Regions from separate parts of the Yersinia sp. KBS0713 genome, predicted to be linked through region 3. Evidence: predicted binding sites of a transcription regulator. Region 3 holds the regulator's gene; each other region holds the start of a gene.

Region 1 (4,623 bases), 340 kb from region 3:
AATGTTCCGTGTCTCCACCTTAGATCTGGAAAATCTGCCACGCACTGATACCGGTGCTGTCGATTTCAGCGAGGACTTCTTCGGTAAAGAGGCCTTCCTGACTGTGTCCGGCCAGCTAAATGGTGAAACCTACGCCAGTGCGTTATCTAAGGTTTACACTTTCGGCCCAACTTTCCGTGCTGAAAACTCCAATACCAGTCGTCATTTGGCTGAATTCTGGATGGTAGAGCCAGAGGTTGCCTTTGCCTCACTGGATGATGTCGCCGGCTTGGCCGAGAAAATGTTGAAATACGTTTTCCAGGCGGTACTGAACGAACGTGCCGATGATATGAAGTTCTTCGCTGAACGGGTAGATAAAGATGCGTTAGATCGCTTGCAACGCTTTGTTACCTCTGACTTTGCTCAGGTTAACTACACCGACGCTATCGAGATCCTGAAAGCATCAGGTCAAAAATTTGAGAATGACGTCTCTTGGGGCATTGATTTATCTTCTGAGCATGAACGCTATTTGGCTGAGAAACACTTTAAAGCACCGGTAGTGGTTAAAAACTATCCGAAAGACATTAAAGCTTTCTATATGCGTATGAACGAAGATGGCAAAACCGTTGCGGCGATGGATGTATTGGCGCCGGGAATTGGTGAAATCATCGGGGGTTCACAACGTGAAGAGCGCTTAGATGTGTTGGATGCGCGTCTGGAAGAGATGGGCCTCAATAAAGAAGATTATTGGTGGTATCGTGATCTGCGTCGCTACGGCACTGTACCGCATTCAGGATTTGGCCTTGGATTTGAGCGTTTGATCTCCTATGTAACTGGGGTTCAGAACGTTCGGGATGTCATTCCATTCCCACGCACACCGAGAAATGCCAGCTTCTAAGTTCGTCATTTCGAAAAAAAATGTTTATTTGTATAAATAAAAGCCAGCTCAGCTGGCTTTTGTCATTTTTTAAAGTTAGATCTAAGTCACAAAGTTCCCTTAAATTTACATTTAGTAACAAATAGTATCCCACTGAAACATATTCAGGTAATTGGTAGCATTTTCGGTCTGGATTATAAGCCCTGCGAATGGAACACTGCGTTCAGACACAGACGACACCAAACTCTCAACAATAGTTCCAAAAAAATTATTGGCGGCAGTGGCAGGTGTCCGAATAAAACCAATGAGGGTAATAATAATGATGAAGCGCAATATTCTTGCAGTAGTAATCCCAGCATTGTTAGCAGCTGGCGCAGCTAATGCAGCAGAAATCTACAACAAAGACGGCAACAAACTTGACCTGTACGGTAAAGTTGACGCGCGTCACCAGTTCTCTGATGCCAAAGGCGAAGACGGTGACAAATCTTATGTTCGTTTTGGCTTCAAAGGTGAAACCCAAATTACTGACCAACTGACCGGTTACGGCCAGTGGGAATATAACATTCAGGCTAACAACGCTGAAGCTCAAGAAGGCAAAGGCAACAAAACCCGTCTGGGCTTTGCTGGTCTGAAATTTGCTGAGTTCGGTTCATTCGACTACGGCCGTAACTACGGCGTAATCTATGACGTTAACGCATGGACCGACATGCTGCCAGTGTTTGGTGGTGATTCAATCTCCAACTCTGACAACTATATGACTGGCCGTTCTACTGGTCTGGCAACTTACCGTAACACCAACTTCTTCGGTCTGGTTGATGGTCTGAACTTTGCTCTGCAATATCAAGGCAAAAACGAAACTGGTCGTGATGGCTTCCTGACTACTCAGAACGGTGACGGTTTCGGTATCTCTTCTACTTATGATATCGGTTACGGCGTGAACTTCGGTGCTGGTTTCTCTTCTGCTAACCGTACTAACCTGCAGAAAGATGCTCACCTGACTAACCCAACATTTGCTGAAGGCGAAAAAGCTCAGGCATGGAACGTTGGTGCTAAATACGACGCAAACAACGTATACCTGGCTGTAATGTATGCTGAAACTCAAAACATGACTCCATTTGGCAATGATTCAGTTGCTAACAAGACTCGTGATATTGAAATCACCGCACAATACCAGTTCGACTTCGGTCTGCGTCCATCTTTAGGCTATGTACAGTCTAAAGGTAAGGACCTGAACAACAATACCGATGACAACCATGATCTGTTGAAATATGTTTCTGTTGGTACTTACTACGCGTTCAACAAAAACATGACCACCTATGTTGATTACAAAATCAACTTGCTGGATAAAGACAACTTCACCGATGCTAACGGTCTGATGACAGACGACGTTGTTGGTGTTGGCTTGGTTTACCAGTTCTAAGTTAAACTTAATCAGGCAGTTTATCTGCTGACATAAGTTGAAAAAAGGCAGGGCTTCGGCTCTGCCTTTTTGTTTCTATCCTTAGCCAAAATATAGGGATATTCCGCTGTCAATGACTCTATTGTGCCGATTTTTCACCCTGAATCCCCCCGCCTCACAACATTCATTTCTTTTTATCGCAAACGGTTGGCAAAGAGCGCAACTGGCGTTACCCTGATGGTTCTGTTTGCTTAACGCTAAGCCATGGAAGCCTCTGACATGTTTGAAAAAATCACTGCTGCACCTGCGGACCCTATTCTGGGCCTGACCGATATTTTCCGCGCGGATGACCGCCCTAATAAAATCAACCTGGGGATCGGCGTCTACAAAGACGAAACCGGTAAAACGCCGGTGCTCACCAGCGTGAAAAAAGCTGAGCAGTATTTGCTGGAAAACGAAGTTACCAAAAACTATCTGGATATTGGTGGCCTACCGGCTTTCGCCAGTTGCACTCAGGAACTGTTGTTCGGTAGCCAGAGCGCCATTATCGCCGATAAACGTGCGCGTACCGCTCAAACCCCTGGTGGGACTGGCGGGTTACGTATCGCTGCTGATTTTATCGCCCACCAAACCAGCGCCAAACGTGTCTGGGTCAGTAATCCAAGCTGGCCGAACCATAAAAATATCTTCGCTGCTGCCGGGCTGGAAGTGGTTGAGTATGCTTATTATGACGCAGCGAACCATGCGCTAGATTTCGATGGGCTATTAAATAGCCTGTCAGAAGCTCAGGCTGGCGACGTCGTGCTGTTCCATGGCTGCTGCCATAACCCAACCGGCATCGATCCAACTGAAGCCCAGTGGAGCCAACTGGCTGAACTGTCAGTAGCTAAAGGTTGGTTGCCACTGTTTGACTTCGCTTATCAGGGCTTTGCCAAAGGGCTGGAAGAAGATGCTCAGGGCCTGCGAATTTTCGCCGCGACACATCAAGAGTTGATTGTTTGCAGCTCTTATTCAAAAAACTTCGGCCTGTACAACGAGCGTGTTGGGGCTTGCACTGTCGTTGCAGCCAGCAACGATGTAGCTGATATTGCGTTCAGTCAGGTTAAAGCGGTTATCCGTGCTAACTACTCTAACCCACCAGCGCATGGCGCCTCTGTAGTTGCCACAATTTTGAGCACCCCAGCACTGCGCGCGATTTGGGAACAAGAACTGACCGATATGCGCCAGCGAATCCACCGTATGCGTCAGTTGTTTGTGAATACGTTGCAGGAAAAAGGCGCGAAACAAGATTTCAGCTTTATCATTAACCAGAATGGCATGTTCTCGTTCAGTGGCCTGACCAAAGAGCAAGTTCTACGCCTGCGTAATGAGTTCGCTGTTTACGCGGTTAACTCTGGTCGAGTCAACGTTGCTGGTATGACGCCGGACAACATGGCTCCACTATGTGAAGCTATCGTCGCGGTGCTCTAATTAGTGCTTTATGACGGGTCACTGACCGTAAAAGGGTGCCTTTGCAGGTACCCTTTTATTTTTCTTAATATGTCAGATCAAACAACAGCTCTTAATGGAACATATATTTGGCAAATTCGCTCATAGGCATCGGCCGGCCAAACATATAGCCTTGCAGGTAATCAACATTGTGAGCCTGCAAATAACGCATCTGTGTGTCGTTTTCGACCCCCTCGGCAATCGTCTGTAACCCCAGTCGGGTCGCCAAATCAATAACATTACCCACAATGTGACTTGAGAGCGCATCGGAGCCAATCATGCCGACAAAACTTTGGTCTATTTTCAAGAAATCGACTTTAAACTTCTGCAAGTAACTCAGACTTGAATGTCCGGTGCCAAAATCGTCAATAGCAATAAAGACACCAAGAGCATGGAGTTCTGCGAATAATCGGTCAGTCATCTCATCTGCAACAATCAATTTGCGCTCGGTTAATTCCAGCGTAATATTAATTTTATTGCCGCCAAAAGCCTGAATGAAATTACGGCAGTCATCTAATAGGCTCAAATCACGGCAATGGTTGGCGCTAATATTAAAGCCAAAATGGAAACCTTCCGGTAATTGATTTACATAAGGGGCAAATCTTGCACTCACCTGCTGCATAATAGAACGAGTCATTGGCACAATCAGTTCGCTATCCTCGGCCATCGGAATAAAATGATTTGGTTGAATCATTCCCTGCCCAGGATGTTGCCAGCGCATTAATACTTCACAGCCAATCCAATATTTCTCTTTACCCGAAACAATGGGCTGCATGTAAGGAATAAACTCGTTATTTTCTAATGCCTGTTTTAATACCTGAGTGGGTGATGCCGCTCGGCCCGATAACCAAAAAACAAGTACAGCTGATCCGATACTCAT
Region 2 (4,623 bases), 780 kb from region 3:
AACTGATGGACAAACGGCAGATCATCCCGTTCAAGTGGGCGTAAACGGACGCTGCTGGTGGTAGACATGCTTATTCCTCATAGGGCGACAGCGGCTGCTGCCACAACGATTATATACTCTCATGCTTGAAGGTGCAGTGGGAGATCTGCGACTTTGGCGATAACCTGAGCGCGATAATTAGCATAACGCATTAAGAATAAAGCATAAAAAAGGCGCTAACCGCAAAACGGTAGCGCCCTTAATCAATGCACTATTATCTGTTATTGCATCAATCTACTCTTCAGCCGCATAACCTTGCGCAGGTAAGCGCTTGCCATCCAGCCAGGCTGCGTTATCACCCATAGTCAGTCGGCCATCAGTAAACCAATTCACCACCAGCGGATAGATGTTATGTTCCTGAGTTTGCACTCTTTCGATAACATCATCTTCGGTGTCATCACTGAAAATGGGCACTTTGGCTTGCAGAATCACCGGGCCGCCATCCAGCTCCTCAGTGACAAAATGTACTGAAGTGCCGTGTTCCTGATCGCCGTTTTCCAGTGCCTGCCGATGAGTGTGCAGGCCAGGATATTTGGGCAGCAGGGAGGGGTGGATATTCAACATCCGCCCGGCATAGTGCTGCACAAACACGGGGCTAAGAATGCGCATATAACCGGCAAGTACCAGCAAATCAGGCTGATACTGGTCAATGGCTTGGGCCAATGCCGCATCAAAACTGGCGCGGTCAGCAAAGGTTTTGGCATCCAACCCATGGTGTGGGATACCCGCCAGCTTGGCACGTTCTAACCCATAAGCCGCAGGGTTATTGCTGAATACGGCGCTAATCTGGCCTGAAATGCGCCCTTGCTGCTGGGTCTCTATCAGTGCCTGTAGATTGCTTCCTTGGCCAGAGACTAAAACGACAATTTTCATCATCATTACGGATTGATAATAACTTGTTCAGCGCCTTCGACTGCCGCTGCGATCACCCCTATTTTCCAGGCTTTTTCACCAGATGCTGTCAGCAACTCAACGGCACTATCTGCCAGTTCCGCTGGGAGAGCAACCACCATGCCGACACCACAGTTAAAGGTGCGGTACATTTCGTGGCGGCTCACATTGCCAGCTTGCTGCAACCAGCTGAATACCGCAGGCCACTGCCAGCTAGCTTCATCGATAACCGCTTGAGTGCCTTGCGGTAATACCCGTGGGATATTCTCCCAGAAGCCGCCACCGGTCAGGTGAGCAATCGCATGAATATCAAGTTGTTCAATCAAGCTCAGAATAGATTTTACGTAGATTTTGGTCGGTTCCAGCAGATGGTCGGCCAGGGATTTACCTTCCAGCTGTGTCTGTTCTGGATTGGTGTTGCTGACTTCCAAAATTTTGCGAACCAATGAATAACCATTGGAGTGTGGGCCGCTGGCACCTAAGGCCACCAACACATCACCGGGCGTCACTTTGCTGCCATCGATGATTTCAGATTTTTCGACCACGCCAACACAGAAGCCAGCAACGTCATAATCTTCGCCGTGGTACATGCCCGGCATCTCGGCTGTTTCGCCGCCGACCAGCGCACAACCTGACTGTTTGCACCCTTCGGCAATACCGGTAATGACACTGGCGGCAGTATCCACATCCAGTTTACCGGTGGCGAAGTAGTCGAGGAAGAACAGTGGTTCGGCTCCTTGAACCACCAGGTCGTTGACACACATGGCCACTAAATCGATACCGATGGTATCGTGGCGTTTCAGGTCCATCGCCAGACGCAGCTTGGTGCCCACGCCATCAGTGCCTGAAACTAAAATAGGTTCACGGTATTTTTGCGGCAAAGCGCACAGGGCACCGAAGCCGCCCAATCCACCCATGACCTCTGGGCGACGGGTCTGTTTAACCACACCTTTTATGCGATCAACAAGGTCATTGCCGGCATCAATATCTACACCTGCGTCTTTATAGCTGAGAGAGGTTTTGTTGGTCACTGCGAGGTCCCCACGGCGGTTGGCGGTTTAAGCATAGGAAGAAAACGCGACAATTCTAACAGCGCAGGCAAACGTTTGCGAGTAGCTTGTGATATCACGCTGATTTTTAGCTTTCTTGACTTAATAATGATTTTCTATTGATCTGAATCAGGCTATTGATTGTGGCGTTCAAAAAAAAAGGCGGTATAATCTCGCGATTTTTTTGGCCGCCAGTCGCCTAACCAGGAGAAAAATAATGAAGATCGTTGAGGTGAAACACCCGCTAGTAAAACATAAACTTGGTTTGATGCGTGAAAATGATATCAGCACGAAGCGTTTTCGCGAGTTAGCGTCTGAAGTGGGGAGTTTGCTGACTTACGTGGCAACCGCCGATTTGGAAACTGAAAAAGTGACCATCGAAGGTTGGAACGGGCCGGTTGAAGTTGAGCAGATTAAAGGTAAGAAAATCACTGTGGTGCCCATTTTGCGTGCCGGTTTGGGCATGATGGAAGGGGTGTTGGAAAATGTACCGAGCGCCCGCATCAGTGTGGTGGGTGTCTATCGTGATGAAGAGACACTAAAGCCAGTACCTTACTTCCAGAAGCTGGTTTCTAATATCAATGAGCGGATGGCGTTAGTGGTTGACCCAATGCTGGCAACCGGTGGTTCGATGATTGCCACCATTGATTTGCTGAAGAAAGCGGGCTGCCAGAGCATTAAAGTCTTGGTATTGGTCGCGGCACCGGAAGGTATTAAAGCATTGGAACAGGCGCATCCAGACGTTGAGCTATACACTGCCTCTATCGATCAGGGCCTAAACGAACACGGCTACATTATCCCAGGTTTGGGTGATGCCGGTGATAAGATTTTCGGAACAAAATAAACGATGATAGCCGACTCGATAGTCGGCTTTTTTTTGAATAATTTTTAGCATAAATCACACCATTGAAGAGGATAGAGATAATGAGCCGTCGCACCATTGGCGTCAGCGAGCGTCCACCGCTGCTCCAGACGATCCCACTGAGTTTTCAACATTTGTTTGCCATGTTCGGTGCCACAGTTTTAGTTCCTATCCTATTTAAGATTAACCCGGCCACAGTGCTGCTGTTCAACGGCATTGGCACCTTACTCTATCTGTTTATCTGTAAGGGCAAGATCCCGGCTTATCTGGGTTCCAGCTTTGCGTTTATTTCACCGGTTTTACTATTATTGCCATTGGGATATGAAGTCGCCTTGGGCGGTTTTATCATGTGCGGCGTGCTGTTCTGCTTGGTAGCGCTGATTGTGAAAAAAGCCGGCACTGGCTGGTTGGATGTGATATTTCCACCGGCGGCGATGGGGGCGATTGTCGCGGTTATCGGCCTTGAGTTAGCCGGTGTTGCTGCCGGAATGGCAGGACTACTGCCAGCACCGGGGGTGACGGTAGATTCAACCACCATCATCATCTCAATGGTGACCCTGGGGGTGACCATTTTAGGTTCGGTGCTGTTCCGTGGCTTCTTCGCCATTATCCCGATTCTGATTGGTGTATTGGTGGGTTATGCCTTGTCATTCGTGATGGGTGTGGTTGATTTAACACCTATTAGCGAAGCCCATTGGTTTGCTTTGCCGACCTTCTATACCCCCCGTTTTGAGTGGTTCGCCATTCTGACCATCTTGCCTGCGGCGCTGGTGGTGATTGCCGAGCATATTGGGCATCTGGTGGTGACCGCCAATATCGTGAAAAAAGATTTAATTCGTGACCCCGGCCTGCATCGCTCGATGTTTGCCAACGGTATTTCTACAGTGATCTCCGGTTTCTTTGGCTCCACGCCGAATACCACTTATGGCGAAAATATTGGGGTAATGGCGATCACCCGGGTTTATAGCACCTGGGTTATCGGTGGTGCAGCGATTCTGGCGATTATGCTCTCTTGTGTCGGTAAACTTGCTGCTGCCATTCAGGCCGTGCCTGTTCCTGTTATGGGCGGCGTTTCACTGCTGTTATACGGCGTGATTGCGGCATCTGGTATCCGTGTGTTGATCGAGTCAAAAGTTGACTATAACAAGGCACAAAACCTGATTTTAACCTCGGTCATCTTGATAATCGGCGTGAGTGGCGCGAAAGTGAACATTGGCGCGACTGAACTTAAAGGCATGGCGCTGGCGACAGTGGTCGGTATTGGTCTGAGCCTGCTGTTCAAAGTGATCAGCTTGTTGCGCACGGAAGAAGAGATTCTCGATGCAGCGGAAGATAAGTCTGCGCACTAAAAAGTGAAATCTGGCCGAGCCGCTGTTGTCTGCGGAGCGCACATCTGTCGGTTCGGCCACTATTTCATCCCAGATCAGGTTTTTATGCTGTTGTTACTTTTTGTGTTAAGCTGACTCTGTTTTCCCGCCCGTTTTGTTGGTTGAGGTGCTTTTCTGAATACGCCGGCACAGCTTTCACTGCCACTATATCTTCCCGATGATGAAACTTTTGCCAGTTTTTATCCGGGTGAGAACCCGTCGCTATTAGCGGCGATCCAGTCCGCTGTTCATCAATCCCACGGCAGTTACATCTATTTCTGGTCGCGCGAAGGCGGTGGCCGTAGCCATCTGTTACATGCCGCTTGCGCGGAGCTATCGCAACAAGGCGAGGCGGTAGGCTATGTCCCGCTGGATAAACGTGCCTACTTTGTACCCGAAGTGCTGGACGGCATGG
Region 3 (4,623 bases):
GTAACGGCCAGCAGAACGACAAAAATGGCGCGCCAACTGAAGTGATTTAACAGCCAGGCACCCAGCAAAGGTGCCAGTGCCGGCGACAACGCCACCAGCGGCATGATAGTTGCGAATACGCGGTTGGCTTTACCGTCGCGATAACGATCCACCACTAAGGCTTGCCAGCTCACGGCGGCAGAACAGACCCCCACCGCTTGAATAAAACGCAGGATTAATAACTGGGTGGCAGTCTCAACCCACAAAATCCCCAGACAGCCGATAGCAAATAACCCCAACCCGACCAACAGCACCGGTTTACGACCTATTTTATCCGATACCGGCCCCCAGATAAGTTGGGCGATAGCGAAACCGGCGAGGAAGATGCTCAGACTGGCACTGATGGCACCGGCGGAGGTTTGCAGCTCTTGTTGCATTGCGCCAAAGGCGGGCAAATACATGTCGGTGGCCAGATAACCCAGCATACTTAAGCCAGCCAGGTAGAACATGAAGCTAGAGGTGGTTTTCATTCTTTATTCTCAATGTGAAAATGTTGCAGGCGTTGCTGTTGTCAATATGTTGTTATTGTAAATGTATTATTACAGGCAATTTTATTGCGGGGGCATTCTATCCGGCGAGTGATTCGATTGTGAAACGGTAATATTTGCGCCATGCTATCAAAATATTTGATGTCTGAATAAATGAGCAACAGGAGCAGAAGATAATGTGGTCTGAATACTCGCTGGATGTGGTTGACGCGGTCGCACGTACCGGTAGCTTCAGTGCCGCCGCTCAAGAATTGCACCGTGTGCCATCGGCGATAAGTTATACCGTGCGCCAGCTTGAAGAGTGGCTGGCGGTGCCGCTGTTTGAACGGCGTCATCGTGACGTAGAATTAACCGCCGCAGGTGTCGTTTTTATCAAAGAAGCTCGCGATGTTATCAAAAAAATGAATGGCACTCGCCGTCAATGCCAACAAGTGGCGAATGGCTGGCGAGGGGAGTTAACCATCGTGGTGGATAAAATCGTCAAACCACAGCGCAGCCGCCGCTTAGTTCTGGATTTCTATCGACATTTTCCTGATATCGAATTACGGGTACGTTATGAGGTGTTCAATGGCGTCTGGGATGCGCTGGTGGACGGGCAGGCTGAAATGGCCATCGGCGCCACGCGTGCGGTGCCAGTCGGAGGGCGGTTTGTTTTTCGCGACATGGGCTTTTTAAGTTGGCAATGTGTGGTGAGTGTCGAACACCCATTAGCGCGGTTAACCGGGCCACTGACCGATGATCAGTTGCGGCCTTACCCCGCACTCTGTCTGGAAGATACCGCGCGCAACCTGCCGAAACGGGACACCTGGACCTTAGATAATCAGCAGCGGTTGGTGGCACCGGACTGGGCGACGGGGATTGACTGCCTGTGCGCGGGGCTATGTGTTGGCATGGTGCCTGCTCATATGGTCTCGCCGCTGATTGCGCAAGGGAGGCTGGCAGCGCTAAGCTTGGCTGAACCGCTACCGGATAGCCCATGCTGCCTGACGTGGGAGCAGAACAACCACTCACCGGCACTGGCATGGTTGCTGGCGTATTTGGGTGACAGTGTCACGCTAAATGCTGAGTGGCTGAAAGATGACAACCCATCAGCTACTCAGCATGACGACACCAGCAACTGAGAGCAAATAACCGCGCCGGTAGCCGAGTTTGCTACCGGCAGAAGAGAGTTAGCGGCGATAATCGCGGAACGGGCCATCCGCAACAGAACGTCGCTCGACCAGTTTCGGGTGCACCTCAATGGTCTGGGGGTCTTCGCGCTTGCTGACAATACGGTCGAGCAACATCGCAAAAGCGGTTTCACCTAATCGCTCTTTTGGCTGATGAATGGTGGTCAGCGCAGGGGAGAAGTAGCGCGCGTTGCGCACATTATCATACCCGATCACTGAAATATCTTGCGGCACCCGCAAGCCCAGCTCATCGGCTGCGCATATTGCACCCATCGCCATAATATCGCCGCCACAGAATACCGCGGTCGGGCGATGTTTTTGCGTCAGAATCTGGTGCATGGCTTTATAACCGGACTCCGGTTCGAAATCGCCCTGAACCACCCATTCATCACGCAGCGTGATATTGGCCTCCTCCAGGGCTTTCAAAAAGCCCTGATGGCGACCACCGCCAGTATTACGGGATAGCTGGCCGGGAATAGCGCCGATATCACGATGACCGCGCTCAATCAGATAACGTCCAGCCAAATAGCCGCCTTCAAAGGCGTTATCGATAATCGAGTCAGTAAAGTCGCCACGTGCTGTCCCCCAATCCATCACCACCATCGGGATATTACGATAATCTTCCAGCATCCCCAGCAACTGCTCGGGATATTCTGAACACATCACCAGCAGTCCATCAACACGCTTTTGTGCCAGCATCGCCAGATAGGCTTTCTGTTTATCCAGATTATTATGAGAGTTACATAAAATCAGCGTGTAACCCTTGCTATAACAACTGTTTTCAACCGCTTCGATCACTTCAGCAAAATAGGGCGCTTCGCTGGACGTTGCCAGTAAACCAATTGATTTGGTGTGATTAACTTTCAAACTACGGGCCACAGCACTGGGTGAATAATGCAGTTCTTTAATGGCCGCCCACACGGCAGCCTTAGTATTTTCGGCGACGAAACGCGTTTTGTTAATCACGTGCGAAACGGTGGTGGTGGAAACACCCGCGTGTTTGGCCACATCTTTAATCGTTGCCATAAAAAAAATGACTCCTAAGCTCACCTGTTACAGTAGGTAAGTATTATGTTAATCGTTTGCCTGCAGACGCGAAACCACTCAGACAGAAGCATGTTATTGGCTGGAAAATGGAATCAGCTGGTTGTCTGAGAGTATTTATTGGACGTTATTGGTCGGTATGCAGTTATGAACTGCGAATTTTGGCTGATCTGGAGGAAAAGTGAAAGAGGTATTCAAAGTTATAAAGTGCGTAATGAGCACAAGATTTTTTTTCTGAATTGTGGGAAGATATTTTAACACACTAACTATGTGCCTTTTCCCTACGACAAACTGACCGGCTGAGGAGTTTTTATGGATACCAATCTGAAAATGTCGCTGATTACGACTGTTGGTGCGCTGGCGATGATTATTGCCTTTAGCTTCGTGGCGGTAATGAATTAATTAAGCCGCTTGCCGGTAAAATAGTAAAGTAGGGCGGTTTACCCGCCCTTAATTATTGCTTGATGTGCTAACACATCGTCTCGCGCTTATTGCCTTCTCAGGCTAAATTCTTCTCAACGAATGCCCAGTTAACCAGCGCCCAGAAATTTTCCAGATATTTTGGCCGCGCATTGCGGTAATCAATATAATAAGCGTGTTCCCACACATCCACCGTCAGTAACGGTTTATCCGTGGTCGTCAGCGGGGTTGCCGCATTAGATGTACTCACAATCGCCAGCGTGCCATCGGCTTTTTTAACCAGCCAAGTCCAACCTGCGCCAAAGTTTTTCACTGCGGCATCGGTAAATTGTGCTTTAAATTCAGCAAAAGAACCAAATGATTGATTAATGGCATCAGCCACTTTACCGGTCGGCTCACCACCACCATTTGGTGACAGACAGTGCCAGTAGAAAGTATGGTTCCAGACTTGGGCCGCATTGTTAAAGAGACCACCGCTGGAGGTTTTTACTATCTCTTCCAGCGTTTTGTCAGCAAACTCACTATCTTTAATCAGATTATTGAGGTTAATCACATAGGTATTATGGTGTTTGCCGTAATGGTACTCCAGCGTTTCAGCTGAGATATGGGGTTCCAGTGCATTTTGTGCATAAGGTAATGCCGGTAATTCAAAAGACATAGCTCTCTCCTTTCGGGTTGCTCAGGGTGTTTGCTCCTCAAATCCCATCAATAGCCGCAGGCCATGATGTGGCGAAGAGCGGTTAAAAGCTTAATTGTTGTATTTTTGTTGTGGGTATAATCTTAACAATTTTCGACAGAAATGACAGTTATAACCACAGTATTAGTATGGCATTGGCATTAGCCAAGATAGATCACGGGGATAACAGAAGTTTGGCGAGTGGGGTACTCACAGCCAACAGCAGTGCTGGCTGTGAGTTGAAGAATTAGCGGATAGTTTTAGGTGTGACCACGCGGCGAGCACCCACATAGTGATCTTGCCAGTAGTCGTTATTCAGCATACTAATGCGGATCTCTTCGCCGGTACGCGGGGACTGAATAAATTTGCCGTTACCTAAATAGACACCGACATGATCGGCAACGCCGCGATTGGCAATATTAAAGAACACCAGATCACCACTCTCTAATTCAGCACGTTTGACTGGCGCGGCATCACGTAAATGATACATCTCGTTAGCAGTACGCGGCATTTTTATTCTGATCACATCTTTATAGGCGTAATAAATAAGCCCACTGCAATCAAAACCGGTATTCGGCGAGGTGCCGCCCCAACGATAAGGTTTACCGACTTGTTTCATCAGTTTGCTCATTGCCGTTTGCTTCGCATGTTGGTAGCGCTTTTTATGGGCAGGGCTGAGCTTGATTTTATTATTTGCAACTAATTCTGTGCCAGCTTTACCTTGAGTCTTATTTCGATGCCGACCATAAGCAATTTTTTCTGTTTTTTTGACCGCCGCCACTTTTTT
Region 4 (4,623 bases), 1.2 Mb from region 3:
GTGGCAGCCTAATTGGGTCATGTGGTGGCTATTGCCGCTGGCGGCAGCGCTGCTGTTATCACTCTGTGGCGGTTGGCTTGGTGCGCGGTTGTTACAGGGGCGGGCTCTATTTCGCAACTATGAGGGGTAGATTTTATTCGCGGGCAGCATGAGTTGCCCGCGAGTTATTAGTTTCCTGCGAATAATTTACAGCTTCGCCTGCGCCCAACGCAGGGCGTTTTGGTACTCTGCGGGCAGCAACGGGGCCAGCTCGGCCAGCGCGGCACTTAATGCTGCGCCATCGGGATCATTCAAATTCAAATGACCCACTTTGCGGCCTTCACGCACCTCTTTTTCGTACCAGTGCAGGTGCACCAATGGCAGCGACAGCCATTGGGTGTTTACCGCCGTGCCAATCAGATTGACCATCGCCGATGGGGTATTTACCACCGGCTTGGGCAGCGGCAAATCCAAAATGGCGCGCAGATGCAGCTCGAACTGGCTGATGGAGGCACCATTTTGGGTCCAGTGACCACTGTTATGCACCCGTGGTGCTAACTCATTGATCAGCAAACTGTCGCCGACCATAAAGCACTCCATCGCCATCACCCCAACATAATTCAGCTCATCCATAATGGCCGCGAGCATCTGTTCCGCTTGTTGCTGTAAGCGGCTATTCGGCTGAGGCAGTGCCACGCTGATGCGCAAGATGCCATCTTCATGCAAATTGTGGGTCAGCGGATAAAAAACTGATTTGCCGTGATGGCTGCGAGCGCCGACCAGCGAAACTTCGCCGGAGAAGTTAATGCCCTGCTCGACAATGCACTCGCCGTAAGCATCGGCGGGTAAGGTATCTTGCTCACCCGCGCGCAAACGCCACTGACCACGACCATCGTAGCCGCCGACCCGGCGTTTCACGATGGCAAGTTCGCCCAGTGAGGCGAAAACCTGCGGCCACTCGCTGGCACTAGCCAATAGTTGCCAAGGGGCAGTGGCCAGATTCAGGCTATCAAGCAGCTGTTTTTGTGTCAGGCGGTCAGCCAGACGCGGGAAAATATCGCGGTTAACAAAGGCGGTATGTGTTGCCAGTTCGCGAGTTAAGGCGGTTTCCGGCCAGCGCTCAATCTCAGCGGTGATCACACTGTGCTGATAAGGCACCGCTTCTGGTTCGGCATCTAACCCCACCGGATAAACGGCAATGCCTAACGGCTCACCCGCCTGGCGCAACATGCGCCCTAACTGACCATTACCTAATACGCAAACCGGCTTCATGCTTCATCCCTCGGATCGGGGTTTTCCAACACTTCGTCCGTTTGGCTTTGACGCCAATTAGCCAGACGGCCAGCTAATTCAGCGTCATGCAGCGCTAATATTTGAGCGGCGAGCAATGCAGCATTCGCCGCGCCCGCTTTACCAATAGCCAGTGTCCCCACCGGAATACCACGCGGCATCTGCACAATGGAATAGAGGCTATCGACGCCACTTAACGCCGCACTTTGTACCGGAACACCTAAAACCGGCACCAGTGTTTTGGCCGCGATCATCCCCGGTAGGTGAGCTGCCCCGCCGGCGCCCGCAATAATGACATGTAAGCCATTGGCATCCGCTTGTTCGGCAAAACTGAACAGTTTATCGGGGGTTCTGTGTGCAGAGACCACTTCGACATGAAACGGAACATTGAGCGTGGTGAGCACGTCGGCGGCGAACTGCATGGTGGCCCAGTCACTTTTGGACCCCATTACGATAGCGATTTTAACCCCGGCTGCATAAGCCGAATCGAGGTTGGCTCCCATGAGGGTAAGGCTCCTGTGATTGCGCAAGCGTCGGCCAGAACGAAGTTAGGTATCGTGGCTGGCGATGAGGGCGTAGAGCATATCATGAGCCAAAGGCGAGGAAAACGGTTGCGTCGCGGCTTTTAGTGGGATTTTGCGGTTTTTTAGTGGTGCGCTAATGATAAATAGCGCCGTGGTTATTGAGCATCAGGCGGTCAAAACGGGAATTTAATCAACTCAACACTTTCAGCCGTGACTTTTACCATCGAACCTTCAACATGCCAGGCACCCAAAACCACCCGATGCGCTGTTGCTGCGGGCAGTGCTACATTATGAACTGCGGGGCGATGAGTGTGGCCATGAATCATCCAACTGACCTGATTCCGCTGAAATGTATCAATGACAGCTTGTGGATTCACATCCATGATGAGTTGCGACTTTCCGCTATTGTTCTGTTGGCTTTGGTTGCGCATATAAGCGGCAATCCGTAAACGAAAGCGCAGTGGCAGCCATAGGAAGAGTTTTTGAATCAGGGGGTTGTGAACTCTGCGCCGAAAATGCTGATAGTCGGCATCATCGGTACATAAAGTATCACCATGCAAAATCACTATTCTGCGGCCATACAGTTCGACGACTTTCTCTTCCGCGAGTAACGTCATGCCGCTTTCAGCCGCAAAGCGTTTACCGAGTAGAAAATCGCGGTTGCCGTGAATAAAGTAGCAGGGTACGCCCTGTTGCTGGAGTGATTTTAATGCAGCGGCAACTTGCCGATACAGTGGCTCGGGGTCATCATCGCCAATCCAGGACTCGAATAAATCGCCCAGGATATATAAAGCATCAGCATGAATAGCATCACGCTGTATAAAATGCAGGAAACCGGCAGTGATTGCCGGCTCCTGAGCGCTAAGATGCAAATCTGCAATAAAAAGCGTGCTCATTAAGTCGCTATTACTCGCTTACAGTAACGCTTTTAATGATGACGTCTTCTTTTGGCACATCCTGATGCATACCGCTGCGACCTGTTGCGACGTTTTTGATCTTCTCAACCACGTCCAAACCCTCGGTAACTTCAGCAAATACACAGTAGCCCCAGCCATCTGGGCGCTCTGAACGGAAGTTCAGGAAGTCGTTGTCTGCAACGTTAATAAAGAACTGAGCAGTGGCAGAGTGTGGATCGTTAGTTCGCGCCATTGCCAGTGTGCCACGGGTGTTTTTCAGACCATTATTGGCTTCGTTCTTGATAGGTGCATCAGTCTCTTTTTGATTCATGCCCGGCTCGAAACCACCGCCCTGAATCATGAAACCATCAATAACACGGTGGAAAATAGTGTTATCATAGAAACCTTTACGGCAGTAGTTCAGGAAGTTCTCAACGGTAACCGGCGCTTTATCCGCGAAGGTGTTGACGACGATATCGCCGTGATTAGTATGAAACGTGACCATAATAATATTCCTGCTAGTGTAATAAGTGTGTTCACAAATGAGTCGTAACCCTTTAGACGGCTCTTATATCATATCTCTGAGATTGAGTCAGCAGTCGCAACACGGCCAATATGGGCGAAAAAGTGCTGAATCACGGGCTGATTTACCGCATAATCTGATGATATCCTGTTATACCCTTGGTCATTGAAGCTGAAGGAGTATTTGCTTGCAGCTTAGCTGCAACCTCAATGACTTTGAGTATCAACCCTGCATACCGCAAAAAAACAACACCACGGAATGTCCCGATGCTAAAGATTTTTAATACACTGAGTCGCCAAAAAGAGGAATTCAAGCCTATCCATGCCGGTAAAATTGGTATGTATGTATGCGGGATCACCATTTATGACCTGTGTCACATTGGGCATGGGCGTACTTTCGTTGCGTTCGACGTTGTTGCGCGTTATTTGCGTTATTTAGGTTACTCGCTGACGTATGTGCGTAATGTTACTGACGTTGACGATAAAATTATCAAACGTGCGATTGAAAATAGTGAAACCTGCGAGCAACTGACCACGCGGATGCTGGCAGAAATGCATAAAGATTTCGATGCATTGAACCTCGAACGCCCCGATTTAGAGCCGCGTGCGACTCACCATATCCCGGAGATAATTGAGCTGGTCGAGCGCCTAATCGCCCGCGATCACGCCTATGTGGCATCAAATGGTGATGTGATGTTTGCCGTGGACAGTGATCCAGATTATGGGCTGTTGTCGCGCCAAGACTTGGATCAGTTACAGGCGGGGGCGCGAGTTGAAGTGGCGGATGTTAAACGCAATCCGATGGATTTTGTGCTGTGGAAAATGTCTAAACCGGGGGAGCCAAGCTGGGAATCACCTTGGGGGGCGGGCCGTCCTGGCTGGCATATTGAGTGTTCAGCAATGAACAGCAAACAGCTAGGTGCGCACTTCGATATCCACGGTGGCGGTTCTGATTTGATGTTCCCGCACCACGAAAATGAGATTGCACAATCTACCTGCGCCCATGATGGCCCTTATGTGAACTACTGGATGCACTCCGGTATGGTGATGATCGACAAAGAAAAAATGTCGAAATCGCTGAATAACTTCTTCACTATCCGCGACGTGCTGGCGTATTACGATGCTGAAACCGTGCGCTACTTCCTGATGTCCGGGCACTATCGCAGCCAACTTAACTACAGCGAAGAGAACCTCAAACAGGCGCGCGCTTCGCTGGAGCGTTTATATACCGCGCTGCGTGGCACTGACGCGAATGCAGCCTCTGCTGGTGGTGCTGAGTTTGAAGCGCGTTTTCGCGCAGCAATGGATGATGATTTCAATACCCCAGAGGCTTACTCAGTGTTGTTTGATATCGCCCGTGAAGTGAATCGCTTAAAAACGGAAGATATCGCTGCGGCGAATGGGTTAGCGGC

What was found. Region 3 encodes PurR, which represses purine synthesis genes. Its sites were predicted from a motif close to CANGCAAACGTTTGCNTG; they were not measured.
Positions count from the first base shown of each region.
Region 1: the regulator PurR is predicted to act here: its motif matches at 2,452-2,469, upstream of FFE93_RS08135 (amino acid aminotransferase).
Region 2: the regulator PurR is predicted to act here: its motif matches at 2,026-2,043, upstream of purM (phosphoribosylformylglycinamidine cyclo-ligase).
Region 4: the regulator PurR is predicted to act here: its motif matches at 1,870-1,887, upstream of purE (5-(carboxyamino)imidazole ribonucleotide mutase).

Region 1 covers NZ_CP042173.1:1,732,221-1,736,843, reverse strand. Annotated here, with positions in the region: gene asnS (asparagine--tRNA ligase) at 1-877, shown strand, start outside; gene ompF (porin OmpF) at 1,179-2,276, shown strand; gene FFE93_RS08135 (amino acid aminotransferase) at 2,535-3,725, shown strand; gene FFE93_RS08130 (cyclic diguanylate phosphodiesterase) at 3,817-4,623, opposite strand, start outside.
Region 2 covers NZ_CP042173.1:1,290,490-1,295,112, forward strand. Annotated here, with positions in the region: gene speG (spermidine N1-acetyltransferase) at 1-68, opposite strand, end outside; gene purN (phosphoribosylglycinamide formyltransferase) at 274-915, opposite strand; gene purM (phosphoribosylformylglycinamidine cyclo-ligase) at 918-1,961, opposite strand; gene upp (uracil phosphoribosyltransferase) at 2,197-2,823, shown strand; gene uraA (uracil permease) at 2,904-4,190, shown strand; gene hda (DnaA inactivator Hda) at 4,344-4,623, shown strand, end outside.
Region 3 covers NZ_CP042173.1:2,070,139-2,074,761, forward strand. Annotated here, with positions in the region: gene punC (purine nucleoside transporter PunC) at 1-509, opposite strand, end outside; gene punR (DNA-binding transcriptional activator PunR) at 704-1,648, shown strand; gene purR (HTH-type transcriptional repressor PurR) at 1,697-2,722, opposite strand; gene FFE93_RS09685 (YnhF family membrane protein) at 3,053-3,142, shown strand; gene sodB (superoxide dismutase [Fe]) at 3,240-3,818, opposite strand; gene FFE93_RS09695 (C40 family peptidase) at 4,084-4,623, opposite strand, start outside.
Region 4 covers NZ_CP042173.1:3,228,519-3,233,141, reverse strand. Annotated here, with positions in the region: gene ybbP (putative ABC transporter permease subunit YbbP) at 1-130, shown strand, start outside; gene purK (5-(carboxyamino)imidazole ribonucleotide synthase) at 187-1,251, opposite strand; gene purE (5-(carboxyamino)imidazole ribonucleotide mutase) at 1,248-1,772, opposite strand; gene FFE93_RS15430 (UDP-2,3-diacylglucosamine diphosphatase) at 1,967-2,689, opposite strand; gene ppiB (peptidylprolyl isomerase B) at 2,700-3,194, opposite strand; gene cysS (cysteine--tRNA ligase) at 3,479-4,623, shown strand, end outside.